2 regions of the Cupriavidus cauae genome follow, and region 1 is predicted to be linked to the other one. Evidence: predicted binding sites of a transcription regulator. Region 1 holds the regulator's gene; the other holds the start of a gene.
The links. Region 1 encodes FliA, which starts transcription of late flagellar genes. Its sites were predicted from a motif close to CTAAAGTTTNNNNNNNNNNNGCCGNTA; they were not measured.
Positions count from the first base shown of each region.

Region 2: the regulator FliA is predicted to act here: its motif matches at 2,841-2,867, upstream of KZ686_RS08330 (DUF342 domain-containing protein).

Region 1 is NZ_CP080294.1:784,551-799,327, forward strand. It holds gene flgA (flagellar basal body P-ring formation chaperone FlgA) at 1-594, shown strand, start outside; gene flgM (flagellar biosynthesis anti-sigma factor FlgM) at 695-1,003, shown strand; gene KZ686_RS18960 (flagella synthesis protein FlgN) at 1,109-1,567, shown strand; gene KZ686_RS18965 (lysylphosphatidylglycerol synthase domain-containing protein) at 1,584-2,564, opposite strand; gene clsB (cardiolipin synthase ClsB) at 2,565-3,776, opposite strand; gene KZ686_RS18975 (flagellar protein FlhE) at 3,918-4,325, opposite strand; gene KZ686_RS18980 (RNA polymerase sigma factor FliA) at 4,421-5,137, opposite strand; gene KZ686_RS18985 (P-loop NTPase family protein) at 5,157-6,002, opposite strand; gene flhF (flagellar biosynthesis protein FlhF) at 6,009-8,600, opposite strand; gene KZ686_RS18995 (hypothetical protein) at 9,178-11,406, shown strand; gene flhA (flagellar biosynthesis protein FlhA) at 11,494-13,581, opposite strand; gene flhB (flagellar biosynthesis protein FlhB) at 13,578-14,720, opposite strand.
Region 2 is NZ_CP080293.1:1,847,290-1,862,066, reverse strand. It holds gene KZ686_RS08335 (hypothetical protein) at 24-1,034, shown strand; gene KZ686_RS08330 (DUF342 domain-containing protein) at 1,091-2,599, opposite strand; gene KZ686_RS08325 (class I SAM-dependent methyltransferase) at 2,976-3,803, shown strand; gene KZ686_RS08320 (DUF1415 domain-containing protein) at 3,919-4,479, opposite strand; gene KZ686_RS08315 (NAD(P)/FAD-dependent oxidoreductase) at 4,483-6,111, opposite strand; gene KZ686_RS08310 (threo-3-hydroxy-L-aspartate ammonia-lyase) at 6,228-7,208, opposite strand; gene KZ686_RS08305 (hypothetical protein) at 7,271-7,615, opposite strand; gene KZ686_RS08300 (aminotransferase-like domain-containing protein) at 7,923-9,383, shown strand; gene lpxO (lipid A hydroxylase LpxO) at 9,534-10,436, opposite strand; gene KZ686_RS08290 (hypothetical protein) at 10,555-10,866, opposite strand; gene KZ686_RS08285 (hypothetical protein) at 11,152-11,451, shown strand; gene KZ686_RS08280 (hypothetical protein) at 11,584-11,868, shown strand; tRNA gene KZ686_RS08275 (tRNA-Met) at 12,103-12,179, opposite strand; gene KZ686_RS08270 (hypothetical protein) at 12,389-12,649, opposite strand; tRNA gene KZ686_RS08265 (tRNA-Arg) at 13,021-13,097, opposite strand; gene greB (transcription elongation factor GreB) at 13,220-13,786, shown strand; gene KZ686_RS08255 (RelA/SpoT family protein) at 13,832-14,777, opposite strand, start outside.

The DNA.
Region 1 (14,777 bases):
GCGGTCGAGCAGTTCCTGCTGCGCGAGACCGCCGGGCTGCCGGGCAAGGCCAGCATCCAGGTGGTGCCGCCGTCGGGCGGGCGCGCGCGCGAATGCGTGTCGCCGCAGCCGTTCCTGCCGGGCGGCGCGGCGGCCTGGGGCCGCGTCTCGGTCGGCGTGCGCTGCGGCGGCGAGCGGCCGTGGACACGCTACGTCCAGGCGCGCGTCTCGGTGGTGGCCGATTACTATGTCGCCGCGCATGCGCTGGCGCCCGGCCAGCCGATCGGTCCGGCCGACCTGGAACAGCGCCAGGGCGATCTGGCCGGCCTGCCGCGCGCGGTCGTCACCGACCCGGCCCAGCTCGAAGGCGCGGTCACGGCCAACCGGATCGCCGCCGGCTCGCCGCTGCGGATGGACATGGTCAGGAAGGCGATCGCGGTCAAGCAGGGCCAGATGGTCTCGGTGACCATCGAAGGCGAGGCCTTCCAGATCCGCAGCGAGGGCAAGATCCTGGCCGACGCCGCCGCGGGCAATACCGTGCAGGTGCGGCTCAAGAGCGGCCAGGTGGTCAACGGGCTCGTCCGGGACGCGGACACGGTGGTGCTGCAGCAATAGCCCCCGAAGCCCCCGACTTCGTTACAGCGTGTCACAATTCGCGTCCTAAAGTTTGGCGACCCCGCGCCGTTAAGCTGAGCAAACCCAGCAAGGACATCCCGTGAAGATCCACCAATCGACTCTGCCGCGCACCGGCGAAGGTGCCGCTGAAAGCACTGGACGCACCGCGTCGAGCCCCGTTGCGGGCGCCGCACCGGCCGCGGGCGGCCTGACCATGAGCCCGCTGGGCACCCAGGTTCGCGATATCGGCACGCGCCTCGCCCATGAGGCCGACGGCGATATCGACCAGGCCAAGGTGGACGAGATCCGCCAGGCCATCGCCGAGGGCCGCCTGAAGATGGACCCCAGCAGGATCGCCGACGGTCTGCTGGCCACGCTGCGCGAACTGACGCAGGACAACGGCCGCTGAGCAGGCATCGATATCGCGTTGATCCTGCGTCGATCCTGCGTTCGATCCCGATATCCGCGCCGCCCGGCCCCCGATTCCCCACCGACTTCCTTCGACTTCGCGCCCATGAGCCAAGCCCTGATCGCCAGCATGCAGCATGAAACGCAAGCCATCGCGGCCTTTGTCGATGCCCTGCAGCAGGAACGGAACGCGATTCGCACCGGCGACTTCCAGTCGCTGGGCGAGCTGGTGCAGCACAAGCAGGAACTGGCACAGCAGATCGCCCAGCTGGGCACCGCGCGCCAGGCACAGATGGCCGCGCTCGGCATTCGCGTGGGCGGCGGCCGGCAGCTGGTGGGACTGCATATCGACGAAGGCGTCGCCACCGCGTGGCGCACGCTGGTGCTGACCGCGCGCGGCGCGGCCGAGGCCAATGCGCTGAGCGGGGCCGTGGTGTCCGCGCATCTGGAATACACGCAGGACGCGCTGCAGACGCTGCGCCAGCGCGGCGACACGGCGACGGTCTACGGCCGCAACGGCCGCGCGCAAGCCGGCCCGCGCGGCGTCAGCCTGGCCAGCGGCTAAAGCGTCCGCCCTTCCCTCACGCGGTCGGCTCCACCGTGCTGGCGCGCCGTCCGCGCGCCTCCAGCAGGAAATATCCCACCGTCGCCGGCAGCATCGGCAACAGGTAGTACATCGCCCGATAGGCCAGCAGCGCCGCCAGCAGTGCGTGGTGCGGGACGCGGTCGCCCAGCAGCACCACGAACACGGTCTCGAGCACGCCCAGGCCCGCCGGGATATGGGCCACCGCTCCGGCGATGCTGCCGATCAGCACCACGCCCAGCACCACCAGCAGCGGCACCGACGACGGCAGCAGGGTCTGGATGATGGCCGAGATGGTCAGCCAGTTGGTGATCGACAGCGCGCACTGCATCACCGCGAAGCGCAGCGGCGGCAGATGGAAAGCATGCCCGCGTACCGTCCAGCGGCGCCGCCTGGCCTTGGCGCAGGCGACCAGATACGCGGCGACCACGCCCAGCAGCGCAAATCCGGCGATCTGCAGCAACGTGGCATTGAGCCCCCATTCGACCGGCAGCACCACCGTGCGCGCGGCCAGCACCGCGCCGAGCAGCGCCAGATAGCCGATCCAGTTGCTGACCACGCCGATGGTATAGACCGAGGCGATCTGTGCGCCCGACAGTCCCGCCCCCGAATAGAGCCGGTAGCGAATGCCGAGGCCGCCGACCAGCGCGCCCAGGTTCAGGTTGAAGGCATAGCTGACGAAGGCAATCACCAGCACGCGCGGCGACGACAGCCGATGCCGCGCATACCAGCGGCCCAGCAGGTCGAACGCCGAATGCCAGAAATAGCTGAGCATCACCAGCAGCACCGCCGGCGTCAGCGTGCGGTAGTCGTATTCCTGCAGCGTGACCCAGACCTCGGCCCATTCGACCTCGGCCAGCTTCCTGACCACCAGCACCACCACCAGCGCCACGAAGGCGATGCCGAGTATGCGGCGCACCTGCGCCCAGCGGCTGCGCCGCCGTGCTCCCGTGGGATGACTCGCCTGTCTTGCCGTCATCTATTCGGCGCCCCGCTTCAGGATGGGAAATCGCCAGGGCCGGCGCGGGGGCTCGGCGGTGGCCACCACCAGCTTCGGCGTGTGCGCCGGCAGCCAGCCGGCCCACGCGGGGAAGCGGCGCAGGAAGTGGAACATCAGCGTGGTGGCCGCCAGTTGCAGCGGCGCGCGCGGCGTCTCGCGATCGGGCGGGATCTCGCGGCAGGCATTGGCCATCAGCGTGTCGAGGTTGGCGCGCAGCTCGCGCGCGAAGCCGGCGTCGCGGATCACCAGATTGGCCTCGAGATTCAGCGACAGGCTCAGCGGATCCAGGTTGCTGGAGCCGACGGTGGACCAGTCGCGGTCGATCACGGCGACCTTGCCGTGCAGCGGCCGCTCGCAATACTCGAAGATGCGCACGCCGGCGTCCTGCAGATGGGCGTACAGCATGTCGGCCATGCGCTTGACCCACAGCATGTCGGGATTGCCCTGCAGGATCAGTCGCACGTCGACGCCACGCTGCGCCGCCTCGCAGATCGCATGCAGCAGGCGATAGCCGGGCAGGAAGTAGGCGTTGGCGATCACCACCTGATGCCGCGCGGCGCGGATCGCCTGCAGGTACTCCCATTCGATGTCGGTCGGATGCGCGTCGTTGTCGCGCGTGACGAGCCAGGCGGCCATGTTGCCGGCCGGCGGCGCGGGCGGTACGGAGGGTACGTCGACATCGCCCGGCGGCAGCGTCTGCACGAGGAAGCGATGTACCTCGGCGGCGGCCGGCCCCTCGACCTCGACCGCATAGTCCTGCTTGGCCTGCGGGCCGTGATCGGTCAGGTGCTGCGCGGAGAAGTTGATGCCGCCGATGAAGGCGATGCGCCCGTCGATCGCGACCAGCTTGCGATGCAGCCGGCGGAACAGATTGGTCCGCACGCCCAGCAGCCGCCGGCGCGGCGCGAAGATATGGAAGCGCACGCCGGCCGCGACCATGCCGGAGACGAACTCCGGCGGCAGATCGGGCGAGCCGTAGCCGTCGACGGTGATCGCCACATGCACACCGCGGCTGGCCGCGGCGATCAAGGCCTCGCGCAGCGCCACGCCGACGCGGTCGTCGAACAGGATGAAGGTTTCCAGCAGGACGCTGGTCTGCGCGGCGGCGATCGCGGCAAACACACGCGGGAAATATTCGTCGCCGTTTTCCAGCAGGCGGATGCGATTACCGCTGGTTCGGTTGGGGCTCATTTCGATGTCTCGCTGCCATATTCTCGGTAGGCAACAAGCACATTCAATGCCACCCGTTCGGGGCCGGCAAGAACATCGCAAATCACATCGTCATGACGGCGACTTCCAGGTCACCTTGCCGCATCGCGCGGCGCCCGCCATTCAGCGATAGCTGACCGTGACCTGGCTGGCCTGGCCTTGCAACACGGGGGTCAGCGGGCCCTGTCCCGGTATGCGGAACGCGAACACAAAGCCCTTGTCGGCGTCGTCGCCGCGGAAGGCATCGGTCTTGCCTTCGGCCCTGGGCAGCAGCACGCAGCGATTGGCATTACAGAGATAGGCTTGCAGATTTGGCGGTGGCACACGCGCAAAACGGTAACGCCAGCGCACCGCGGTGATCACGCCTTCGGACTGCGTCAGATAGCCGCTGGGCAGGATAGGCGCCGACAAGGCGCGCACGCCGCGGCCATGCAGCGCGGGCGCCACCACCGAGGCGGTCCAGGCATGGCGCGACTCGCCGCCGAAGTTGGTGTGGATCAGCGGCGAGGCGGCGACGGGGGCCGCCATCATCGCCGCGGCCACGGTTGCAACCGCCACCATCGGCCGGGAGATCGGGCGCCGCAGCGCGCGGCACCACCGGACCGGGCGAGCTGGCATGCGATCCATCACAGCAGCCCGCGCAACTGGCTGCGCAGACGGTTGATCGCCTGGCTGCGGATCTGGCACACGCGCGACTCCGTGACCTCGAGCACCGCGCCGATCTCGCGCAGGTTCAGTTCCTGGTCGTAGCACAGCGACAGCACCAGCTTCTCGCGTTCGGGCAAGCGCTCGATCGCGCGGATCAACGCGCCGCGCATGCCGCTCTCCATCAGCAGCGTCAGCGGATTGCCGTCCTCGCTGACGGTCAGGTGGCGATCGAGGAAATCCTCCTCGCCGGAGCGCTCGAAATCCTCGTAGTGCAGCAGCTGGCAGCCATAGACCTCGTTGAGCATGCTCTGGTATTCGTCCAGCGGCATCTCCAGTTCTTCGGCGACCTCGGAGTCCAGCGGCGTGCGGCCGAGCTTCTGCTCCAGCGCGCGCACGGTCCGCTCGATCCGGCGCGTCGACTGGCGCAGGCTGCGGGACTGCCAGTCGTTGGCGCGCACCTCGTCGAGCATCGCGCCGCGGATACGCTGGCTGGCGTAGGTTTCGAAGCGCGCGCCGTGGGTGTCTTCGTAGCGGCGGGCGGCGTCGAGCAGGCCGATCATGCCGGCCTGGATCAGGTCGTCCAGTTGCACGCTGGCCGGCAGCTTCGCCGCCAGTTGCAGGGCAATGCGCCGTACCAGCGGCGCATGGGTCTGGACGGTGTCGGTCTGTTCGAGCTTTCCCTGGATCGTGTACATGGTGGAATTCTCGCGAGTGCTAGCAGGCCATCGCCGATGCGGGCGGCGCGGCGCCGGCGGCAGCAGTCGCTGCGCCCGGCGCGCCCGCGGCGGGCATCGGTTCGGGATCGGGTGAAAGAGGCCAGCCAGCGATGCTGGCGGCAAGTCGGCGCAGCATGGCGGTGGCCGGCGCGCCAGGGAAGGCATCGACGACGCCGCGCGAGAGCGCCGTGCCGCGCGCGACCAGCGGGTCGGCGGGCAGCACGCCGGCGCAGCGCGCCTGCACGCCCAGGTACTGGCCCGCGGTGCGCGCCAGATTGCCGGCGATCGCCATCGCCGACGCTTCGCTGGCGGCGCCATTGACGACCAGCTCGAACTGCCGGCAGGCATAGCGGTGATGCAGCCGCTTGATGCAGGCATACGCCGCGGTCAGCGATTCGCGTTCGGGCCGCATCACCACCACCAGGTTGTGCGCGGCGCCGGAGAAGCGCGACAGCGCGCCATCGGCGCCGAGACGCGCATCGCTGACGACGGTGCGAAAGCCCTGCAGCGCCTGCAGCGGGCCCCACGCCGACGCATCGCCGGGCAGCAGCGCGGGCATGCCGGCTTCGCGGCGCCCCACCGCGGCCTCGGCCGCGATGGCGCCGGCGAGCACCTGGGCCAGCGTGCCCGACGGCGAAGCGCCGGCAAGGCGCGTGGCGCGCGCGTGCGCCAGGTCTTCATCGACCAGCAGCACGCGCTCGCCCTGCAACGCCAGCGCATGGGCCAGCCCCAGCGCGACCGTGGTCGCACCGGCGCCGGGCTCGCAACCCAGCACGGCGATACGGCGGGTGGCGCGCGGCGCCAGCATGCGGCGCAGGCTTTCGGCCTGATCGACGGCGAGCATGTTGGGTCAGTCTCCGAGCGCGGCCAGGTCGAACCTGGCCGACGCGTTGGCTTGCGCGCCCGCGGCCGTCTGCGTCATCCGTTGCGCCAGATGCTGGGCGGATTCCGGCAAGGCCGGCGTCGCCAGCATCGGTTCCGTGGTGGCATGCCTGGCGGCCGAAGTGGCGGCCGAAGTGGCAGCCGAAGTGACGGCAGTGGCGGCGGCGGTAGTCACGGCGTCCATGGGGGCGTTGTTGACGGCGATGGCGTCAAGCCCCGTCTTCTTCTCGTTCGCCACCGCATTGGACGCTGGCGCGGCGTTGCGGCCCGGGAAGTTCTCCAGCACGTCCAGCAAGGCCAGCAGACGGCCCAGACCTTCGAGCAGCGCGGCGGCGCCCGGCGCCGCGTCCCTGGCGGCGGCGCGGCCGGCCAGACCGGCCAGGCAATCGATCGCCGCCGCGGCCGGCGCATGGGCCAGCCGCAAGGCGGTCATGCCGGCCTGCAGCGCGACCAGCGCGTCGACGTCGAACACTTGCGGCGAGGTGCCGGCCGGGCGGCCGAGGTGGTCCAGCGCATGGCGCAGCGTGCGGCATTGCAGCGCCGCGGCATCGCCCCAGCGCGCCCACTGGGCGAGCTGCGCGCCGGCCCCGGCCAGCGCCGGATCGGCCAGCAGATAGTCGACGGCCAGCGTCTGCCCGCTGTCGCGCTCGATGGTACGCACTGCCAGCAGCACGGCATCGATGCCGCCTTCGCTGGTGGCGCCGCGCGCCGCGCGCGCCTGCCCTTCGACCACGCGCACGCGGGTCTGCGCCATCCATTGCACCGCGTCGCGGTCGCGCCAGCGCAGTTCGGCCTGCGCGTGGAAGGTCAGCGTGTCGGCCAGCGCGTCCAGCTTCCATGCCGTGCCATCGCACAGCACGCGCGCGCTCTTGCGCGCGGACGCCAGCCAGCGCTCGCCGCTCGACTGCCAGCGTTGCAGCGTGGCGCCGGCCGGTATCGTGTCGAGCAGATGGACGACGGTACGGCGCGCGGCCAGCGCGGCGCGCCAGTCGGCCATCTCGGCATCCCAGCCGCCGGCCTGCTGCGCGCGCGCCAGCGGCGTCACGGTGGCCATCAGCGGCATGCCGTCGCGATCGCCGAGCCACAGCGTGTGCTGCCACGGCTGCGGCGCGCGCCGGCCCGGCACCGCACAGGGCAGCGTCACCGAGGCGGACAGCACGAAGTGTTCGCAATGCCGGCTTGCGTCCTGGCAGATCGCATCGCGGACCTGGCGTACCAGCGGACGCAGCTCGGCCTGCGCGGCGCGGCTCGCCCACAGCTCGCGCAGCAGCGCAAAGCCATAGGAGCCGTCGCGCAGCGCGTTGACGCAGGCGCCCACGGCATGGCCGCTGTCGGCGATCGAGCGCAGCACGTCGTGCGCTTCGTTGCTCGCGCCCCGGCCCGCATCGGCGGCGTCGTCCGCACCTTGGGCAGCCAGCGCACGCCGTGCGGCCTGCGCGTCGGCGAACACCGAACCGCGCCGCGGCATCAGGAAGGCGCGCTCAACCAGCGCGTCGCCGCGCGCCAGTTCCAAATGTTCGGGCACGCGCTGGCCGGTCGAGGCGTAGAACACCGGCAGCCGATGCCGGATCACGACATCGAGCACCGAACCGAGATGGGTGGCCTCGTCGAGCTTGCTGATGATGCAGCCGTCGATGCCGGCGCCCGGCGCGGCGTCGTGGCGGTAGGCGTGCACCACCTCGTTGAGCGTATCGCCGTGGCTGGCGCCGTTGAGCAGCAGCACGCGCTGCACCGGCGCGGGCGCGCCCGCCAGCATCGCGATCTGCTCGGACAGATTGCGGTCGCGCTGGCTCATGCCGACGGTATCGATGATGACCAGATGCTTCTGCGACAGCGCGCCCAGCGCGAGGCGCAGGTCGGACGCGTCCTTGACCGCATGCACCGGCACGCCAAGGATGTCGCCATAGATGCGCAGCTGCTCGTGCGCGCCGATACGGAAGGTGTCGGTGGTCAGCAGCGCCAGCTTGTCGGCGCCGTGCTTGAGCACGAAGCGCGCGGCCAGCTTGGCGGTGGTGGTGGTCTTGCCGACCCCGGTGGGCCCGACCAGCGCCAGCACGCCGCCCTGGCCGAACAGCGCGTCCTCGTCGGCCAGTACCGGCACCTTGCTGGCGATCTCCTGGCGGATCCAGCCCATCGCGGCCGGACGGTCGTAGCCGGCCGGCAGCCGCGCCAGCAGCGTGCGCGCCAGTTGCGCGGAAAAGCCCGCGCCGACCAGCCATTCGAACAGCGACTCGCGCAGCGGATCGGCGGCGGCGGCCGGCACGGCGGAAACCGCGATGCCCGACAGTTGCCGCTCGATCAGCGCGCGCATCGATTGCAATTCGCCGCGGATGCCGTCGATGTCTTCCGCGGCCGCGACCTGGATCGGCTCGCGCACCGGCGGCTGGAACCGGGGCGCGCTGTCGGAGATCGCACCGAGATCGGTATCGCGCATCGCCACGATTTCCACGCCGCCGTCGACGGTGCGGTTGGACAGCACCACGGCGTCCGGCCCCATGGCTTCGCGCACCTGGCGCAAGGCTTCGCGGCCGGTGGCCGCCACAAATTTGGCTACGCTCATGTCTTGCGACCCTTGATTCAGTGGGTTCCCGCGGCAACGCCGGTATGGCAACGATTCCGATCTTCCGGTGGTCCGGCTCCGGTACGGTGGGCCGGAACAACGTCTTGCGCGGCGGCCATGTGCCCGCCGGCAAGCAAGCGGTTCGGATCGAGGTGAAAGGTCGGCCGTCCCGCTTTCCCTGCGCCGGTGTTTCGGTGCACCGGCGAATCGGCGGCCGTGGGGCGACTCTCGTGTGGTCGCCGCGCGCCGCTCGGCGAAGCGGCAGCCTGCCCCTTCGACGTCTCGATTATCCGAGCGGGGGCATGGCGCTATTAGGGCGATTAGGCGGGGGATTGCGGCGCTATTTGGACGATGACGGTGCCGCCGGCCGGGCGAATCGCGGCAGCACGGTCTGATTACCGGTTAACGGCAGCCATGCGGTTTTATTTCGCCCACGATGGCTGGCAGGCGGCAAGGAAGGCTCTCCGTTGCGTCGACAGCGCGGATCTTTTTGGAAGTGGGGACCGTTCGTGCCTGACAGACTCGCTGCTTTTTCACGATTCCCGCCGATCGACCGCTCGATCGCGACCAGCCCGCCATGCCGCTCGATACCTCGCCCCCCTTGTCCGTCCGCCCCAGCGATTCGACACCGCGCGACTGCCTCCCGACTGCCACCGCGCCATCCGGGGTCATGCGGGCCCACAGGCGTGGCGCCGACGATCTGCGGCTGGTGTTGCTGCCCACCGAGATCCTTGTACGCATCGCCGGCTACCTGCGGCCGAATGCGGCGCTGGCCCTTGGCCGCGCCTGCTGGCCGATATTCGAGGCGTTGCGCCGCGACGTCATCGAGCCGCTGCGCCTTGGCGAGCGGATCCGATGGATCAACAGCCTGACCGGCGTCCAGGGCGCGATTCGCGGCGTGCTGGCGGCGCCGGCGGAAAGCCGCCCCGCCTTGTTCCATGCCGTTGCCCAGCGCGCGCAAGCCTTGCACCCCCTGCTGACGGAACCGTCGGGCGAGCTGCTGGCGCGCCAACTGCAGGCGTGCGCCAGGCCTTGGTGGGACGAGCTCTATGCGGCCGAGGACCCGGCGCGGGAGCGTCTCGCCCAGGCGCGCAGCTGCACGGAGGCCCATGGCGAATTACTCGAGAGGGTGCTCGCCTCGCCGCCGGAGACACGGGTACGCCTGCTGTTGCGGTGGTTCGGCACGGCAGGCACGCCGTTGCCGACGGTCGATCAATGGAGCCGTATCGTGTCCGCCTTGCCGCCGAACGCGCGCGGCCGGATGCTGGCCCTGATGGCCAATGGCATACCGAAGCAGGAAGCCGAATACGCGCACGCGCAGGCCATTGTGCTGGCAGCGGTGCGCAACTCGGCTGCTGCCGGCATGCCCTTGCCGGAGGACCACGCCAACGTGCTGGCGAACCTGGCCAAACGGCTGGTCTGGGACGCGCCCCGCGATCAGGCCGCCCGGCTCGCGCAGGCCTGGGACGAGATCGAATCGCTGACGCGCCGCCTTCCGCTGCCCGCGCAGCGAAACGTCCTTGCCGAGCTCACCGAATTCGTGCATCGCGACGATGCCGATCCGGCGGACAGGCCGGCGCAGCTTGCCCCGCGTTGGCAGGCGTTCATCGGCTACGTGGGCTCGCACCTGCCGCCGGCCGACGTCGCCATGATCCTCGGCCGGCTCGCCGAGCATAACCGCCTGGAAGACTACGGCCTGGACGACGACGACGAGGCGGAAGCGAACCAACTGGAAAGACCGATCCGCGAGGCGATCGCGCAGGCTGCCCAGGCGCTCCCCGGGGAATGGCGCGTGACGTTGCTGGCGCGGGTGCTGCGCTACACCCCGCCCGACGACCCGGGAATGGCCGCGCGATGGGATCAGGTGTTCGTCGCCGCCGCGGCCGTGCCGCCGGAGCACGCCGTGGCCGTGTACAGCGACCTGGCCAACGTGGTCGCCTGCCTGCCCATCGACATCCAGGAGAACCGCTGGCATGCGCTGGCGCATTGCGCCGAGACGGCCGTGAACCCGGGGGCCATGCTGCCGGTCCTGTTGGAACTGGCCAGCCACGGCCTGGCGCCGCTGCCGCCCCAGCGCCATGCCGCGCTGGTCCGGATCGGTGTACGGCTGCCTGTGGAGGAGCGCGGCCGCCTGTCCGCCGCGATGGCCACCACGCGCGACATCACGCCGCACAGGTGGCGCATGCAGATCGCCGAGCTGGAGGATCTGCCGCGTGCCGCCCGGCGAATGCTTGCAAGCAAGCTGGCCACCGTGCTGTTCGACTACCCGGCGCAGGGGGTCTTTGTGCAGGCATCGGATGACGTTGCCGCGGATCCGGGCGAGCTGCTCTGCGCGAGGATGCCTCGCACGCTCGCCGAGGCGCTCAACGCGCTGTCGGAAATGCTGACCCTGCTGCCGCTGGCCCATCGCGGCGCCGTGCTGCTGTCGCTGTCACCGATGCAGGGCCGTTGGGGCGCCGAACAGTGGAGCGTCCCGCGTGCGCGCTGGTTGCTGGAAGAGGCCTTGAAGCTTGCCCCGCTTCAGCACCATGGCATCGGCATCGTGGCCAACGTGTTGCGCGCGGTGGCATTGCGATGCCGCAACGAAGCAGACGCCCGCGCGCTGCTGCCGCTGCTGGAGAGCGCGGTGCGGGCACTGCCGGCCGATGCACGCGCCTCGTCTTCGTTCATGCTCAGTTCGCTGATCGAGCGCCTGCTGAAGGACCAGCCATCGCGCGATCGGTCGCTCGCCGAGATGTGGGCGTTGCCCGCCGAGGACGTCGCCGTTGCGACGGGCTCGCGCAAACGGAAGGGGGCGCCGCAGTGAGCGCCGCTGTGAACGCCGCTGTGAACGCTACGGTGAGCGCGCCCTCGCCTTGATCGGTACCGCCGCGAAACGCGAAACCGGGCGGACTCAGCCCGCGCCGCCGATCATCGCGGTGATGCGGATATTGCGGTTGTCCGGCACCTCGGAATGCGACAGCACCCGCAATTGCGGCATGGTCCGCCGCAGGAAGCGGGACAGCAGCGGCCGCAGCGCATGCGGAACCAGCAGCACCGGATCGAGACCCATCTGCTCCTGACGTGCCACCGCCCCCTGCGCCTGCTGCAGCAGCGCATCGGCCAGGCCCGGCTCGATGCTGCCGCCCGAGTTCAAAGCCTGCGACAGCACGCGCTCCAGGCCCGCATCCAGGCCGATCACCTGCAGGTCGGCGCCGTTCGGGAACCACTGCTGCGTGATCGCGCGGCCCAGCGCCATGCGCACCAGCGCGGTCAGCTCGTTCGGGTCGCTGATCTTCGGCGCATGCTCGGCGATCACATCGAGGATGGTGCGCATGTCGCGGATCGGCACGCTTTCGTCCAGCAGGTTCTGCAGCACCTTCTGCAGCGCCGTCAGCGTGATCGTCTTGGGCACCAGGTCCTCGGTCAGCTTCGGCGATTCCTTGGCGATGCGGTCCAGCAGCTGCTGCACTTCCTGGCGGCCCAGCAGTTCGGCCGCGTGCTGATGGATCAGATGGTTCAGGTGCGTGGCCACCACGGTGCTGGCGTCGACCACGGTGTAGCCGAGCGCCTGCGCCTGTTCCTTGATGCCGCTGTCGATCCAGACCGCCGGCAGGCCGAAGGCCGGATCGCGCGTCGGCGTGCCGGGCAGCGTGCCGCTGACCTGGCCCGGGTCGATCGCCATCCACTGGCCGGGCACGGCCTCGCCGTAGCCGATCTCCACGCCCTTGAGCGTGATGCGGTAGGCGTTGGGCTTCAGTTCCAGGTTGTCGCGGATATGGACCACCGGCACCAGGAAGCCGATCTCCTGCGCCACCTTCTTGCGGATGCTCTTGATGCGGCCCAGCAGTTCGCCGTTCTGCGCGCGATCGACCAGCGGAATCAGCCGGTAGCCGACTTCCATGCCCAGCGGATCGACCAGCGTGACGTCGTCCCAGGTGGCCTCGGTGTTCTCGTTGGCCAGTGCCGGCGCACGTTCTTCGCGCTTGGCGGTCTGCCTGGCCGCCTGCTGGCGCTTGCCGACATAGGTGCCGAACCAGATCAGCGCACCCGCCAGCAGCAGGAAGGCGATGTGCGGCATGCCGGGGATGATGCCGAGCAAACCGATGATGCCGCCGGTGATGTACAGCACGCGCGGATCGGAAAACAGCTGGCCGGTCAGTTGCTCGCCGACGTCCTGGTTGTTCGACACGCGCGAGACGATGACACCGGCGGCGGTCGAGATCACCAGCGCCGGAATCTGCGCGACCAGGCCGTCGCCAATGGTCAGCAGCGTGTAGTTGCGCACCGCCGTCGAGAAGTCCAGGTCGTGCTGCACCATGCCGACGACCATGCCGGCAAAGACATTGATGAACATGATCAGCAGGCCGGCGATCGCATCGCCGCGCACGAACTTGCTGGCACCGTCCATCGCGCCGTAGAAGTCCGATTCCTGCGCGACCTCGGCGCGGCGCTTGCGCGCGCCTTCCTCGTTGATCAGGCCCGCGTTCAGGTCCGCGTCGATCGCCATCTGCTTGCCGGGCATCGCGTCCAGCATGAAGCGTGCGCCGACCTCGGCGATACGGCCCGCGCCCTTGGTGATCACCATGAAGTTGATCACCACCAGGATCGCGAAGACCACGATGCCGACCGCGAAATTGCCGCCGACCAGGAAGTGGCCGAAGGCCTCGATGACCTTGCCGGCCGCGTCGGGGCCGGTATGGCCCTCGAGCAGCACCACGCGCGTGGAGGCGACGTTCAGCGACAGCCGCAGCAGCGTCGAGAACAGCAGCACGGCCGGAAACGCGGCGAAGTCCAGCGGACGCTGCGTGTACATGCCGACCAGCAGCACCATGATCGACAGCGCGATATTGAAGGTGAACAGCAGATCGAGCAGGAACGGCGGCAGCGGCAGCACCATCATGCCGAGGATCATCACGATCAGCAGCGGCCCGGCCAGTGCCTTCAGCTGGCCGGCGGACTGCCCGCCCGTCAGTCGGAACAGCGAGTTCAATGCATTCATGCGCGGCTTTCCGGTACGGCAAGTTCATCGGGCACCGGCAGGCCGGTCGGGGCCTCGGGCAGCGGCCCGTTGGCGTGGTGCCAGTGTTTCAGTTGGTAGACCCAGGCCAGCACTTCCGCCACGGCGGTGTACAGCCCGGACGGGATCTCGTGGCCCAGTTCGACATGGCGGTGCAGCGCGCGCGCCAGCGGCGGCGCCGACAGGATCGGCACGCGATGCTCGGCGGCCAGCTCGCGAATGCGCGCGGCCACCTCCTCGGTGCCCTTGGCGACCACGCGGGGCGCGCCCATGCGGCCTTCCTCGTAGCGCAGCGCCACGGCGAAATGGGTCGGGTTGGTGACCACCACGTCGGCCTTCGGCACTTCGGCCATCATCCGGCGCCGCGCCATCTGGCGTTGCAGCTGGCGGATGCGGCCCTTGACGTGCGGGTTGCCCTCGCTTTCCTTGTGCTCCTGCTTGACCTCTTCCTTGGTCATGCGCAGCTTCTTGAAGTAGTCCCAGAATTGCCAGGGCACGTCGATGCCCGCCACCAGCAGCAGCGAACCGGCGGCCAGCGCGCAGCACAGCAGCACCAGTTCGAGCAGGCGCAGCAGCGCCTCCTGCACCGGCGCGTTCATCAGCGCCACGGCATCCGGCAGATGGCGCCACAGCACCCAGAAACCCACGCCGCCCACCAGCAGCGACTTGGCGACGGCCTTGGTCAGCTCGACCAGCGACTGCGCCGAGAACAGCCGGCCCAGCCCCTTGAACGGAGACAGCCGGGAGAAATCGGGCAGCAGCGACTTGGTCGAGAACAGCCAGCCGCCCAGCACCATCGGCGCCAGCAGCGCCGCGGCGGCAAACAGCAGCAGCAGGGGCAGCACGCCCAGCAGCGATTCCCAGACCAGCTGCGCGAAGCCGGCCAGCATGCGGGCCGGATCGTGGGCCACGGCGGGCTCGAAGGACAGCGCGGCGCGCATCACGGTATCGAGCTTGCGGCCCAGCATGCCGCCGAGCCCCCACAGGCCGGCCACGCCGGCCATCAGCATCACGAAGGTGCCGAGCTCGCGCGAACGCACCACCTGCCCCTCCTCGCGCGCCTTTTCCAGGCGCCGGGGTGAGGCGGGTTCGGTTTTTTCGAGATCGCTTTCTTCGGACATGGCCGCTCCGTGGCGAAGCGGCATGCCGCCCTTCGACGGGGTCGATTATCGGAGTCG
Region 2 (14,777 bases), on a different replicon from region 1:
ACGGTGAATAACAAGGAAAAGAGATGAGAAATTGGACGGGATTTACCGCAGCGGTATTCGCGGCAATGGTGCTGAGCGGATGCGGCGGCGGCGGTGGGGATGATGGCGGCAACGACACGGGCTTCCAGCTGTCGGCCAGCCTGGACGGCACGCCGGTCAGTGGTTTTGCGCTGAAGGATGGTGGCACCACGACGCTCAATATCGAGTCGGGCCAGGAAGTGCGTCTGAGCGCCAGCAACGGCGTGACGTGGACGGCCAGCATGGAAAAGACCACGATCCAGCCCAAGAGCCAGAACAGCGCCGTGTGGGATGCCGTGCTGATCAGCCCGGAAGGCGGCACGGTGACGCTGGTGGCGAAGTCCGCTGCAGATGCGACCAGGCTTGCGACGATCCGTATCGAGGTGCCGCCGCACCGCTATGCGCGGGTGGCGGCCAAGGTCGGTGAAACCACCTTCTGGCGCGAGCAGGGAACGACTGTCGACGGATCCCCGATCGACGTCACCTATCGGGATACGACGGACGCGGTCGATGCACAGGGTGGATTCACGATGAACCGCTATCGCATCGACGGCACGCTGACCGACACCTTCCTCAACGACGCCGACCGCAACCGTACGGCCCGCATTCGGGCAAGCAATCCAACCCAGACCTGCACGTTCACGCCGAAGCGCGAACATTTCCAATACCCGATGTTCGTCGGCAAGACCTGGACCTCGGGCTGGCAGTATCAGTGTGGCGCGTATCACGAAACCGCCGCCTTGCAAGCCAATGTGGAAGCCTTCGAGCAAGTCGCCGTCGGCAGCGACACGTTCGATACGCTGCGCATCAAGTATGACGTGGCCTTCACCAATTCGAACGACGGCACCCTGTCCAACGGCATCACCGGCAATGCTGCCTATCGGATGGACTACCGCTGCTGGTGGGCTACCGAACTTGGCCGCGCGGTCAAGTGCGAGTTCAACTACAGCTATGCCGGCATCGAGCCGGCCGGCCATATCCGACACTACGTGCAGACGGCAACGTCGCTGCAATAAGGCAAGCGCGGAAAGCCATCCACTCGATGAAAAACGGCGCCGCGGCGCCGTTTTTTTTATTCCCGCACCACCCCGATCCCCTCGCCGACCAGCCGAAGTTCCACCTTCGGCATGTCCTCCATCACGCGCATGGCCTTCTGGCCGATGGTGACGCTGACCCCGCCGTGCACCTTCTTGCCGACCACCACGGCGGCGTCCGGGCGCGGGTGCAGTTGCTCGGTCAGCCTGGCCAGATGGGCGTCGGTGTCGAGCATGTCGCGCGTGTACTTGAACAGGGTGGCCCGCGCCTTCTCGCGCAGTTCCGGCGTGGCGCGCTCGGGGTTCTTGGCGAAGAAGGCCATCAGTTGCTGGATCTTGGCCTGCTCCTGTTCCTGCCGGCGCTTGTCCGCCTCGAGCGCGGCCTTTTCGGCGTCGGCATAGGGGTTCAGGCCGACGTGGATGGCGGTGGCGGTGCCGGCCGGCGCGCCGAGCGTGCCGGTGCGCACCGCATGCCAGGCGCGGCAGCGGCCGCCGGTGATATTGCCGCTGCCGACGGCTGGATCGCCCGCAGTGATGGTCTCGCCCGCGGCGACATCGCTCTGGCGAATGCCGCTGTCGACGGTGACCGTGGTGCCGGCTTCGACCACGGCGTTTTCGATGAAGCGGGCATGCACCGATCCCTTGCACTGGATCCGCGCGACGGCGCTGGCCGGATCGTGGGGTCCCTCGGACTTGCCGATGATGCCGCCGCTGACGACCACATTGCCGCCTGCCTCGACATGGGCGGCCTCGATGGTGCCGCCGACGATCACGTCGCCGGCCACGCGGACCGACATGCCGGTCTTGATATCGCCGCTGACGCGCAGCGTGCCTTCGAACGCAATGTTGCCGGAGTGCATGTCGACCGCGTCCACCGCGACGACCGGGTTGACGCTGACGCCGCGCGCGCGCACCGACGGCAAGCCCGCCACCGTCGCCACCAGCAGATTGGGGTCGTTTGCGTCCTGGGCCACGCCGTTCAGGCGTTCGGCGAACGGCGTGTCGGCAACCTCGGGAGCCGGCAACACGCGGCCGAACACGTCCTGCCCCGCGGTGCCCGGCACCGCCGGGATACGCCGCATCAGATGCGTGCCGGGCTGCACCAGCAACAGGTTGCCGAGGTCGCGCAAATCGATGCGGGCGCGGTCGTCCTCGGCGCCGCCGCGGCGCGGCTCGAGCAGGTTGATGAAGCGCGCCGGCGTGCCGCGCGTCGGCGCCGTGCCGTGCACGATCGGCAGATCGTCGCAACGCCCCGCGGCGAAGGCCTCGGCCAGCGCCGGCTCGTCGACGGACAGCTTGATGCCGCGCCCCGCCAGCACGATACGGACGTCGTTGGGCTGCACCGCGCGGCCGCCCTCCGGCGGCCATAGCGTCAGCCGCACCGTCAGCGAATCGGCATCGATGTCGATCTCGAAATAGCCGTCGACCAGCTCGCCGATCACCGCCTCGGCCGGCGCGCCATCGCGATGGCAGGTCAGCAGGAAGGCCGCGATAGCCTGCTCATCGAGCTTCGCTTGCGCCCAGCCCTGGGCCTCGAGGGCCGCCATCAAGGCAGCGCGATCGGGCGGCCCCCCGGCCCCATCGGCCCTATCGACCCTATCGGCCCTATCGGCCCTATCGGCCTCCGCCGGCGGCTCGTACCGCGCCCGCACGGACTTGTCCGTGTTCTCCACCCACACCCGTACAACCGAAGCTGCTACGTCGCCCATCGCGTCCTCCAGCCGTCTGCCTTTGATTTATCGTTGTTGTCGGGGCGGCACCCGAGTCGGCATGCCGCCTGTCCGTCACCTACGGCGGATTTCGGCAAAACTTTAGGAAAATTTTTTCGGGACGCCTTCCGGTAAACTGTCGCCCTGCCCGCCCGGGCCCTCGCCGCTCCCCAGACGCGGCGCTTCGGGACCCGGGCCAACCCCGCCGTATCCCATGTCGAACACCCACGAAATCCGTCCCGGCCAGTCGATCGAGCTGCTCAAGGAACTCCATATCCTGACGCGCGACGGCAAGATGAACCAGGACAGCCGCCGCAAGCTGAAGCAGGTCTACCACCTCTATCAGTTCATCGAGCCGCTGCTGCAGGACCTCAAGCGCGACCATGCCGACCTGACGCTGGTCGACCATGGCGCCGGCAAGTCGTATCTCGGCTTCATCCTCTACGATCTGTTTTTCAAGACGCAGCAGGACCGCTCGCATATCTACGGCATCGAAACGCGCGAGGAGCTGGTGCGCTCGTCCACCGCGCTCGCCGAGCGGCTCGGTTTTCCGGGCATGTCGTTCCTGAACCTGTCGGTGGCGGAGTCGATCACCTCGGAGCGGCTACCCGCCACGGTCGACATGGTCACGGCGCTGCATGCCTGCAATACCGCGACCGACGACGCGATCCGCTTCGCGCTGACCAAGCGCGCCAAATACATCGTGGTGGTGCCCTGCTGCCAGGCCGAGGTCGCCGCCGTGCTGCGCAGGAACAAGTCAAAGACGCTGGGCAATCCGCTGACCGAGATCTGGCGCCATCCGCTGCATACGCGCGAATTCGGCAGCCAGGTCACCAACGTGCTGCGCTGCCTGCAGCTGGAAGCGCACGGCTATCAGGTCACGGTGACCGAGCTGGTCGGGTGGGAACACTCGATGAAGAACGAGCTGATCGTCGCCCAGTACAAGGACCTGCCGCGCCGGCGGCCCGCCGAGCGGCTGGCCCACGTCCTCGAAACGCTTGGGCTGGAGGAAATGCGCGAGCGGTTCTTTACGCCCGCCTGAGATTCACCGGGGCGCGCTCACTCGCATCTGGGATCTGGGCATCGCGCCCACTGTGTCGCAGTTGTTGCGTCACACATTGCGTCACACCTGCCGCGCCGCACCCACCGCGTCGCACCTACCGCGGCTCGTCGCCCGCCATCCAGCGCCGCCAGCCTTCGTGGCCGAGCCGGCGCATGGTTTCCTCGTTGCGCTCGTAGATGTCCGCCGCGTCGGGAAAGGCCTCGACCGCGCGCGCGATGCTGTCTTCGCGCAGCAGATGCAGGATCGGATACGGCGCGCGGTTGGTGTAGTTCTCGATATCGTCGGCGTCGGTGCCGGCGAACTGGTATTGCGGGTGGAAGCTGGCGATCTGCAGCACGCCGGCCAGCCCGAGGCTGTCGAGCAGGCGCTCGGCCAGATAGAGGAAATCGTTGTAGTCGGCGAAGTCCGCCAGCATCCGGGGGACGATCAGCAGCGTGGTATCGATGCGCGCGGGATCGGCCTGCGCCAGCCCCTTCAGCTCGGCCTCCAGCGTGTCCAGCAGCGCCTCGGCATCGGCCGCCTCGCAGACCACGTAGCGGATCTGTTCCTTGACGTGGACGCTCTTGGCGAACGGGCACAGATTGAGCCCGATCACCGCGCGCGTCAGCCAGTGGCGCGTGGCGTCGAGGATCGCCTGCTGCTCCGACGGCGACATGGCTCAGGCCGCCTTGCCGACCCGGCTGACGATATCGAGCGCGACCGCCTCGGCGACCTCGATGCCGTCGATCGCCGCGGAATAGATGCCGCCCGCGTAGCCCGCGCCTTCGCCGGCCGGATAAAGGCCTGCGACATTGACACTCTGGTAGTCGTCCTTGCGGCGGATCCGCAGCGGCGACGAGGTCCGCGTTTCGACGCCGGTCAGCACGGCGTCGTCCATCGCGAAGCCGGGCACCTGGCGCTCGAACGCCGGCAGCGCCTCGCGAATCGCCTCGATCACGTAGTCGGGCAGCGCGGTGCTCAGATCGGTCGGCGTCACGCCCGGCTTGTACGACGGCTCGACCGTGCCGAGCGCGGTCGACGGCCGCCGCGCCAGGAAGTCGCCGACCAGCTGGCCCGGCGCGCAGTAGTTGCGCCCGCCCAGTTCGAAGGCGCGTTCCTCCCAATGGCGCTGGAAGTCGATCCCGGCCAGCGGTCCGCCCGGATAGTCGTCGGGCGTGATGCCGACGACGATGCCGGCATTGGCATTGCGCTCGGCGCGCTTGTACTGGCTCATGCCGTTGGTCACCACACGCCCCGGCTCGGAAGCGGCCGCCACCACGGTGCCGCCCGGGCACATGCAGAAGCTGTATACCGAACGGCCGTTGCTGCAGTGGTGGACGATCTTGTAGTCGGCCGCGCCCAGCAGCTTGTTGCCGGCGAATTTGCCGAAGCGGCTGCGGTTGATCATGCCCTGCGGATGTTCGATGCGGAAACCCAGCGAGAACGGCTTGGCCTCCATGAACACGCCGCGGCGGTACAGCATCTCGAAGGTGTCGCGCGCGCTGTGACCCACCGCCAGCACGACCTGCTCGCACGGCAGATAGTCGCCATTGGACAGCTGCAGTCCGCGCACGCGGCCGCCATCGATGTCGATGTCGTCGACGCGCGTGCCGAAGCGGATCTCGCCGCCGAGCGCGAAGATCTCGGCGCGGATGTTCTCCACCATCTTGACCAGCCGGAACGTGCCGATGTGCGGCCGCGCCTTGAACAGGATGTCCTCCGGCGCGCCGGCCTTGACGAACTCGTGCAGCACCTTGCGGCCGTAGTGCTTCGGGTCCTTGATCTGGCTGTAGAGCTTGCCGTCCGAGAAGGTGCCGGCGCCGCCCTCGCCGAACTGCACGTTGGACTCGGGATTGAGCACGCTCTTGCGCCACAGCCCGAAGGTGTCGCGGGTGCGCTCGCGCACTTCCTTGCCGCGCTCCAGGATGATCGGGCGGAAGCCCATCTGCGCGAGGATCAGCCCGGCCAGCAGACCGCACGGGCCCATGCCGATCACCACCGGACGCGGCGTCGTCGCATGCTGCGGCGCCTGCGCGACGAAGCGGTACGTCATGTCCGGCGTCACGCTCCAGTTCGGCTTGCCGGCCATGCGCTTGCGCGCCGCCTCCTCGTCCTTTACCTCGATATCGACGATGTAGGTCAGCTTGATATCGGAACGCTTGCGCGCGTCGTGCGCGCGGCGGAACACGGTGAAGGACACCATGCCGTCGCCCTTGACCCCGATCTCGATCAGCCGCGCACGGACGGCGGCCTCCAGGTCACTTTCTGAATGGTCGAGGGGGAGCTTGAGTTCACTGAGGCGTAGCATGGGGGGCAATGTATTCGGCGGCCGAACGGCGGGTCCGATGGCCGGACCGCAATTCTAAAGCCTTTCGGCCGCGGCGGCCCCTTGCGGCGGCCGCCACGCCCCGCCCCGGAAGATCGTCAGTCCTGCGCCGGCACCTGCCCCAGCAGCGCGGCGTAGCGCGCCATGTCGACATTGCCGCCGGACAGGATGATGCCGACCCGCTTGCCGGCGATCGGCGCCTTGCCCGCGAAGGCCGCGGCGGCGCCGAGGCAGCCGGTGGGCTCGACCACCAGCTTCATGCGGCCGGCAAAGAAGCGCATCGCCTCCACCAGCTGGGCATCGCTGACCGTGACGATGTCGTCGACCAGCTGCTGCAGCACCGGGAAGGTGTAGTGGCCCAGATGCTGGGTCTGCGCGCCGTCCGCGATGGTGTCCGGCGTGCGGATCTCGACGATGCGTCCGGCGCGCAGGCTCTGTTGGCCGTCGTTGCCCGCTTCCGGCTCGACGCCGATGATCTTGCAGCCGGGATGCATGGCCCGCGCGGCCACTGCGCTGCCCGACAGCAGCCCGCCGCCGCCCAGCGGCACCAGCAGCACGTCGAGCGGGCCGGCCTGCTCGAACAGCTCCTTGGCGGCGGTGCCCTGCCCGGCCATCACGTGCGGATGGTCGAACGGCGGGATCAGCGTCAGCCCCTGCTCGCGGGCCAGCCGTTGGCTGATTTCCTGGCGGTCCTCGGTATAGCGGTCGTACAGCACGACTTCGCCGCCATAGCCGCGCGTCGCGGCGATCTTGGCTGCGGGCGCGTCCTTGGGCATCACGATCACCGCGCGGGTGCCGAACAGCCGCGCCGACAGCGCGATCGCCTGCGCGTGGTTGCCCGAAGAAAACGCCGCGACACCGGCGGCGCGCTGCTCGGGGGACAGCTGCGCGATCGCGTTGTAGCCGCCGCGAAACTTGAAGGCGCCCATGCGCTGCAGGTTCTCGCACTTGAAGAACAGCCGCGCGCCGGTCTGCGCGTCGGCGGTGGCCGAAGTCAGCACCGGCGTATGGTGCGCGACGCCACTGATGCGGCGATGCGCCTCCACGACATCGGTGAACGAGATGGCCAATTGCGTCATGGGACAGCACTCCTTGCAGGGAAAGACGTACGAACTTCGAAGGGAAAGGTGTCGGCTCGGCTTCAATGCGCGAGGCGCCGGCGGCGCCAGCCGGAAAGTATGCGCGCGATACGGGTCCGCGAGAATACCCGGGTACGCTGGCGCAGCCGCACCGCGGTATCGCGCCGCGCTCGCAGGGTGAACCAGCCGGAGCGGGACAGCGCGACCACGCTGCCCGGCGGCAGCGGCCGCCGCGGCCAGTGCAGCGTCTCGGCCAGCAGCAGCGGCGGCTCGATCAGTTCCACGTCGCCATCCGTGACATGCAGCTCGGTGCCGGCTTTGGCATGGAAGGCGAACGATTGCCCGGCGCGCAGCGTCAGCGCGCGGTGCAGGTAGATGGGATGGGGCAGCAGGGAGAGGATGGACATGATGGCCTCGGCAGGTTCGGCTGCGTCTGCGTGTCACCGACACAGCGGGAAAGACCGGCCGGTATCGGGAGTACCGCGATCAGTGCCGCGATCAGTACCGCGATCAGTGGCGCGATCAGTGGCGCGGTCAGTGGCGCAAGTCAGCGCAGCAATCGAATGAACGCAGCGTACCGGCCGCCGTCGCGGCGCGGCAGGCACACCGCACCGGAACGGACAGCAGAACAGAGCCCCATCCTTCGCTCTGTTACGATACGGCCGAAACTTTTCTGTATCTGTTGCGCATCGGCCGGATGCGCCACCATGCCGCATGGACTCCGCCCCGCTGTACCGCCAACTCGCCGGCCACTATCGGCAAGCCATCGCCGCGGGCACGCTGCTGCCAGGCGAGCGGATGCCCTCGATACGGGCCCTGATGGAGCGCCACGGCGTCAGCCTGTCGACCGCGCTGCAGGCGTGCCGGGAGATGGAGGCGCAAGGGCTGCTCGAAGCGCGTCCGCGCTCCGGCTACTTCGTGCGGCCGCCGGCGCCGCAGGGCACGCCGATCGCCGAACCCTCGGCCTCGCTGCCCGATCCCGCGCAGTACGTCGGCATCCACGCCCGTATCTCGGCCATCATCGCGCGCGGCCGTCGGTATCCCGACGCGGTCAATCTGGCCGGCGCCTGCGCGCCCCCCGAGCTCTATCCGGTCGAAGCGTTGCGCCAGGCAGCCGGCCGTGCGCTGCGCCGCCATCCCAATCTGCTGGGCAGCGCGGTCGAGCCCGACGGGCATCCGGCACTGCGCGCCGCGCTGGCGCGCCAGGCACTTCAGGCCCGCATGACGCTGGCCCCCGAGCAGATCGCCATCACGCACGGCTGCACCGAGGCGCTGAACCTGGCCTTGCGCGCGGTCGCCGGCCCGGGCGATGTCATTGCGGTCGAATCGCCGACCTATTACGGGCTGCTGCAGATCCTCGAAAGTCTGGGCATGCGCGCGCTCGAAGTCCCGTGCAGTCCGCAGACCGGCCTGTCGCTGGAAGCGCTGGAGCTGGCGGCGCAGACCTACGACAACATTCGGGCGGTGGTGGTGGTGCCGAACCTGCAGAATCCGCAGGGCAGCATCATGCCGGACGCGAACAAGGCCCGGCTGGTGCAATGGTGCGAGGCGCGCGGCATCGCGCTGATCGAGGACGACTGCTTCTCCACGCTGGCCGACGACGATGCGCCGCTGGCCGCCGCCAAGGCGTGGGACCGCGGCGGCAACGTGATCTACTGCGCGTCGCTGCACAAGAATCTGGCGCCCGGCATGCGGCTGGGCTGGATTGCCGCCGGCAAATGGCAGGCTCGGGTCGAGATGCTGAAGTTCAGCCAGTCGCGGCCGAATGAGCTGCTGTCGCAGATCGCCGTGGCCGAACTGATGGCATCGGGCGATGTCGACCGGCACCTGCGGCGCCTGCGCGCGCGGCTGCGCCATCAGCGGCATTGGGCCGCCGAGACGATCGCGGCCCTGTTTCCGGCCGGCACGCGGCTGTCGGCGCCGCAGGGCGGCATGCATCTATGGGTGGAATTGCCGGACCGGCTGTCGTCGGAGGCGGTGTTCGAGCAGGCGCTCGAGGCCGGCGTGCGGGTGATGCCCGGCGTGGTCTTTTCCAACTCGAGCCGCTTCGACCATTGCCTGCGGATCAATATCGGCGCGCCCCGCTCGACTGCACTGGAACAGGCGTATCGGAAGCTGGCCGGCGTGGTGGCCCGGGTGGTGGCGCAGGGGGTGGCGCGACCGGAGCCGCGCTAGCGGGAGGGGTGGAACGCGGTGCCGGGGGCACCGCGTCCGTGCAGTCCGTGCAGTCCGTGCAGTCCGTGCAGTCCGTGCAGTCCTTGCAGCGATTGCTTGCAGACCTGTTGCAGGGCTGTTCCAGGCTTTAAGGCCTGCAAGCCTGCCGGCTTACAGGAACACGATCAGCGCAACACCGGCGGCGATCAGGCCGAACTTGACCACGTAATAGACCTGGCGGTTCCACGCCTTCAGGCGACGGCGATACTGCCCGCCCAGCCAGACGATGCGGAACAGCTTGTTGATCATGCCGGTCTGGTCGTTCTCGTCGTTCGGCGAACTGGCCGCGCTCATGACCTTGCGGCCCAGCCAGCGGTTGACCTTGCCGGCCCAGCCATAGCGCATCGGCCGCTCGATGTCGCAGAACAGGATCAGCCGGTTCTGGTCGCTGCGGTTCTCGGCCCAGTGCAGATAGGTCTCGTCGAACACCACGCCCTGCCCATCGCGCCAGCTGTGCCGCTCGCCGTCGACCTCGATGAAGCAGCGATCGTCGTTCGGCGTCGCCAGCCCAAGGTGGTAGCGCAGCGAACCGGCAAAGGGATCGCGGTGGGGATTGAGCTTGCCGCCCGGCGGCAGCTCGGCGAACATCGCGGCCTTGACGAACGGCAACTCACGCAGCAGCGCGACCGTGCGCGGGCACAGTTGCTCGGCCGACGGGTGATGCGCCTCGTACCACTTCAGGTAGAAGCGCTTCCATCCGTATTTGAAGAAGGAATTGAAGCCGGCGTCGTCGTTCTTCTCGGCGGCCTTGATCTTGCGCATCGCGGCCAGCGCCAGCCCCTCGTCGCGGATCTCGGGCCAGGCGGCGCGCAGCTTCTCCAGCTCCGGGAAGCGCTCCACCGGGATGTACGGGGTGCGCGGGACGCCCGAGAAGGCGTACATGAAGCAATTGACCGGCGCCACCAGCGCCGAATGATCCAGCAGCTGCCGCCAGATACGCAGGCGCACCTTGCCGCGGAAATGCACATACAGAATCGCGCCGAGATAGGCCGCGACAATGATCCACTTGACCACCTCGAACTCTCCCTGAACTGCCTCGTGCGAGCCTGCCGCCGTGCGGGCGAAGGCACACGATGAGGTATGAAGGACCGTAGTTTACCTAAACGGCAGGCCCGGCGCAGGAGAGGCGAAATCAGCGGTTGCCGCGGGACTGCCGGGCGATGCGCTCGATCAGCGCGCGGGCATCGTCGGGCGCGCCCTGCAGGGTCAGCAGGCGCGCGTTCAGCACCATGTTCTCGAGGACCAGCTTGGCGGTCGACGCCCACATCGTGGCCAGCACCGCGTCGACCGGCATGCCGGCCGCTTCCATCGCCTGCGAGCGCTCGGCCACCAGGCGGCAGACCAGGGAGCGCAGCGCGCCGTCGTCGAACGGCAGATTGGCATAGTCGATCGGATCTTCCTTCTCGACCTCCACCATCAGTTGCATCAGCATGTCCTCGGTCATCGGCAGCTCCTTGCGGGATGATGAGAGTCGCCCCTTCGGGGACCCGGCGGCGACGGCCGTGGGCGCGCCGCCCATGCGACCGAAGCTACGGCAAACGGCGCCGGGCTGTCAATTCCGCGGCGGGCCGCAGGGAGAACGGCGCCGTTCGCATCGGGCATCGCCTGGCGCCACGAATCGATCCTGGCCGGCGATAGAAAAGCGCCCGACATTCGGGCTGAACGAAGCGCGAGCGCCACAGTCAGACACGTGGTTCTCATTCTCATTTCCAACGGAGACGCACAGACAATGACAAAGCGTTTGTTGTCCGCCATGCGGCAGTACGCATGGTTCCAGGGAGTCAAGCACCACGTCGTCCAGGGCGTCGAGGCGCTGGCCGAACTGCTGAAGTCGCCGTCGGTCGCCGCGCGCGCGGTGGCCGCGATCATCGCCGAGACCGAGCACGGCGTGCAGGTGTGGGTGTCGTACTTCGGCAAGCCGCTCGACCCGCATACCAATTACGTGCTGTGGCCCACCCGCGCGCTGAAGGCCGCGCGCCCGCGCATCGCGCTGCCGGGTTTTCCGGCGCGCGACCGCCCCGAGGGTTGACGACGCGCAATGACCTCCGGACCGTCCCTCGGACAGGCGCGCTGTAGGCGACGTCCCGACAGCAGCCTGCCGGGGGGCGCCACTAGAATGGACATCACACCGCCAACCCACAGCACGGAGGCCGAGATGGACATGCCCGAACCGGTACACGACGAAGCGCTGGTCAACCTTTACCTCGAGCGCATCTCGGCGCTGTCGGTCAGCGCGTTCGACGGCGCCGATGTCGGTGAGGAACTGCAGCAGTTGATGACCGAGGCGGTCAGCGAATGCGACGCCAGCAAGACCGCGCCGGTCGGCAACAACCTGCAGGTGCTGGTCGCTCGGCTGCGCGAGCGCGCCGAAGCCGCTGAGCGCGAAGATCAGCCGGCGATACGCGAGACCTTCGAGCAGGCGCTGGCGGGCGGTTCCGCGGGGTAGGCGCGGAACACGGGCACGGCAAGGCGCCAGCGGATCGGAAACGGTGATATCCGAGTTTGCCGGGATATCGGAAGACGGGCGCGGAAGGCGGTACTGCGGAGAGGGGATGATTGCGGGAGTACTGGGGGTACTGCGTGAGAGATACTGCGTGCCGCTGAGATGTCCGCACGGTACCTGGTTCAAGGACCGGGGATCGTGCGTTTTGCCGTGAATCACGGCGACATCTCGGGAATTTGGTTGCGGGGGCAGGATTTGAACCTGCGACCTTCGGGTTATGAGCCCGACGAGCTGCCAGACTGCTCCACCCCGCGTCTGGAAGAACAACATTATGCAGCAATCGCGCCGCCATTGCAAGCATTATTGTCGGCGTCAATCTCGGGCGCCAGGCGCCAATCCATCACAACGTGACATGATCGGCGGCATCGCCCGCGCCGCGACTACCACGACCACGGCCACGATCACACTGCGACCGTGACCGTGACCGTGACCGTGACTGCGACTGCGACCGCGACTGCCAGCTTCAGGACTCCGGCCCAAGAATACGATCCACGCGCGCATAGCCCGCGCTGAACGCCGCGACCTCCGCGGCATGGCGGGTCGCAAAGACCTGGTCGCCGCTGGAGATCATCTCGACATCGCCGGCATCGCTCGGGTCGCCTCCTTCCTGGCCGATGCGGACCTCGTAGGCCCAGCCAGGCGACCCCCCGCCCTGTCGCTCGGACACCAGCACATAGACGTCCATGCCGCGATAGTCCTCGACACGCCAGTCGTCGTCATGCATCGCGCCTCCTGCATTGCTCGGGTACACAGGTTCAGGCTAGGCCGGCCATCCGGTGCACGCAATGCGAGGGAGACTGACGTGGCTGTCGGAGAATGGCGGAGCCGAAGCGCCGGGACAAGAAGCCAGAGCGCGAAGGTGCCGAGACGCCCGGCCGAAGGGCCAACGCCCAAATGAAGGGCCAATGCCGAACCGAAGCATCTACGCTGAATCCAAGCACCGACACCGACACCGACACCGACACCGACACCGACACCGACACCGACACCGACACCGACACCGACACCGACACCGACACCGACACCGACACCGACACCCCAAAACAAAAACGGCTTGGAGAGAGAACTCTCCAAGCCGTTCGTACTGCATGTAGGTGGCGCGGCTGGCAGGATTCGAACCCACGACCCCTTGGTTCGTAGCCAAGTACTCTATCCAACTGAGCTACAGCCGCACGCGAGAAAGAGATTATATCGCGTTTTTTGTTTTTGGGAAGCCCCTGCACCATCTTTTTCCGCGTCACCCTCGCCGGCCGCTGTTCCTATAATGTCTGCCCACCTGGAAGTGATCCGTACCATGAGCAAGGCTTTTGTCAAAGAACCGTCGGACGACGAAGACGACGACCTCCCGGAAGGCGCGACGCCGCTGCCGGCCGGCACCAAGAACTACATCACGGCGCAGGGCTACCAGCGGCTGCGCGACGAGCTGATGCACCTGATCGATGTCGAGCGCCCCGAGATCGTGCAGATCGTCTCGTGGGCCGCGTCGAACGGCGATCGTTCCGAGAACGGCGACTATCTCTATGGCAAGAAGCGCCTGCGCGAGATCGATCGCCGCATCCGCTTCCTGACCCGCCGGCTCGACAAGGCCGAGGTGGTCGACCCCTCGCTGCAGGGCGACAACGACCAGATCTTCTTCGGCGCGACGGTGACCTACGCCAACCAGTCCGGCGAGGAAAACACCATCACCATCGTCGGCATGGACGAGGTCGATCTGGACGCGCACCGGGTCAGCTGGATCTCGCCGATCGCCAAGGCGCTGATCAAGGCCCGCGAAGGCGATACCGTGCCGCTGCGCACGCCCAACGGCATCGAACAGATCGATATTCTGGAAGTCCGCTATCCGAAGCGCGGCGAGGCCTGAGGCCTGAGGCCTGAGGCCTGGCGCCTCGCGGCTGCCGGCGGCGCGTCAGCCGTCGTTGCGGTCGCGGAAGATGCGGATGACGTCGGTGTTGCGGCGCAGGGCCCGCATCACGTTGGCCAGGTGCAGGCGGTCGTGGACCTGGATCACGAACTGCATGTAGGTCGCTTCCTGCCGCCCGTTGTCCTGGTGCTCCATCGCGACGTGCGCGACGTTGGCGTCGGCGGCGGTCAGGTCCGCGGCCACCCGCGCGACGATGCCCTTGACGTTGCGCACCAGCACCTTGATCGAGACATCGAAGGCGCGCGTGGTCTTGTTCGCCCACATGACCTCGATCCAGTGCTCCGGATCCTTGCTGTGCAGCCGCTTGGCCACCTTGCAATCCTGCACATGGATCTGCAGCCCTTCGCCCTTGCCGAGATACCCGACGATCGAGTCGCCGGGAATCGGCCGGCAGCACGCCGAGAAGATCATCGACATGCCCTCGTCGCCGGTGATCGGCACCGCGGGCGCGTCCTCGCTGGCGAAGGTCTGCACCGCCGCCATCAGCGCGGTATCGAAGTCGCCCGACAGCTCCTGCAGCAGGATCTCCATGCGCTTGGCGACCACTGCCGGCACGCGCCGTCCCAGCGCCAGGTCGGCGAAGATGTCGTCGCGCTGCTTGTTGCCGGTCCACTGGATCATCCGCTCCCACACCGGCTGCGGCACCGCCTTCAGGTCGATGCCGAGCTGGCGCGCGGCCTGCTCCAGCAGGCGCTCGCCGAGCTGGATCGCCTCGTCGAGCTTGGTGGTCTTCAGATAGTGGCGGATCGCCGCACGCGCCTTGCCGGTACGCACGAACGACAGCCAGGCAGGATTGGGCTTCGAATACGGGGCGGTGATGACCTCGACGATATCGCCGCTCTTGAGCTCCGTGCGCAGCGGCAGCAGCTCGTTGTTGATCTTGACCGCGACGCACTGGTTGCCCAGGTCGCTGTGCACCGCATAGGCGAAG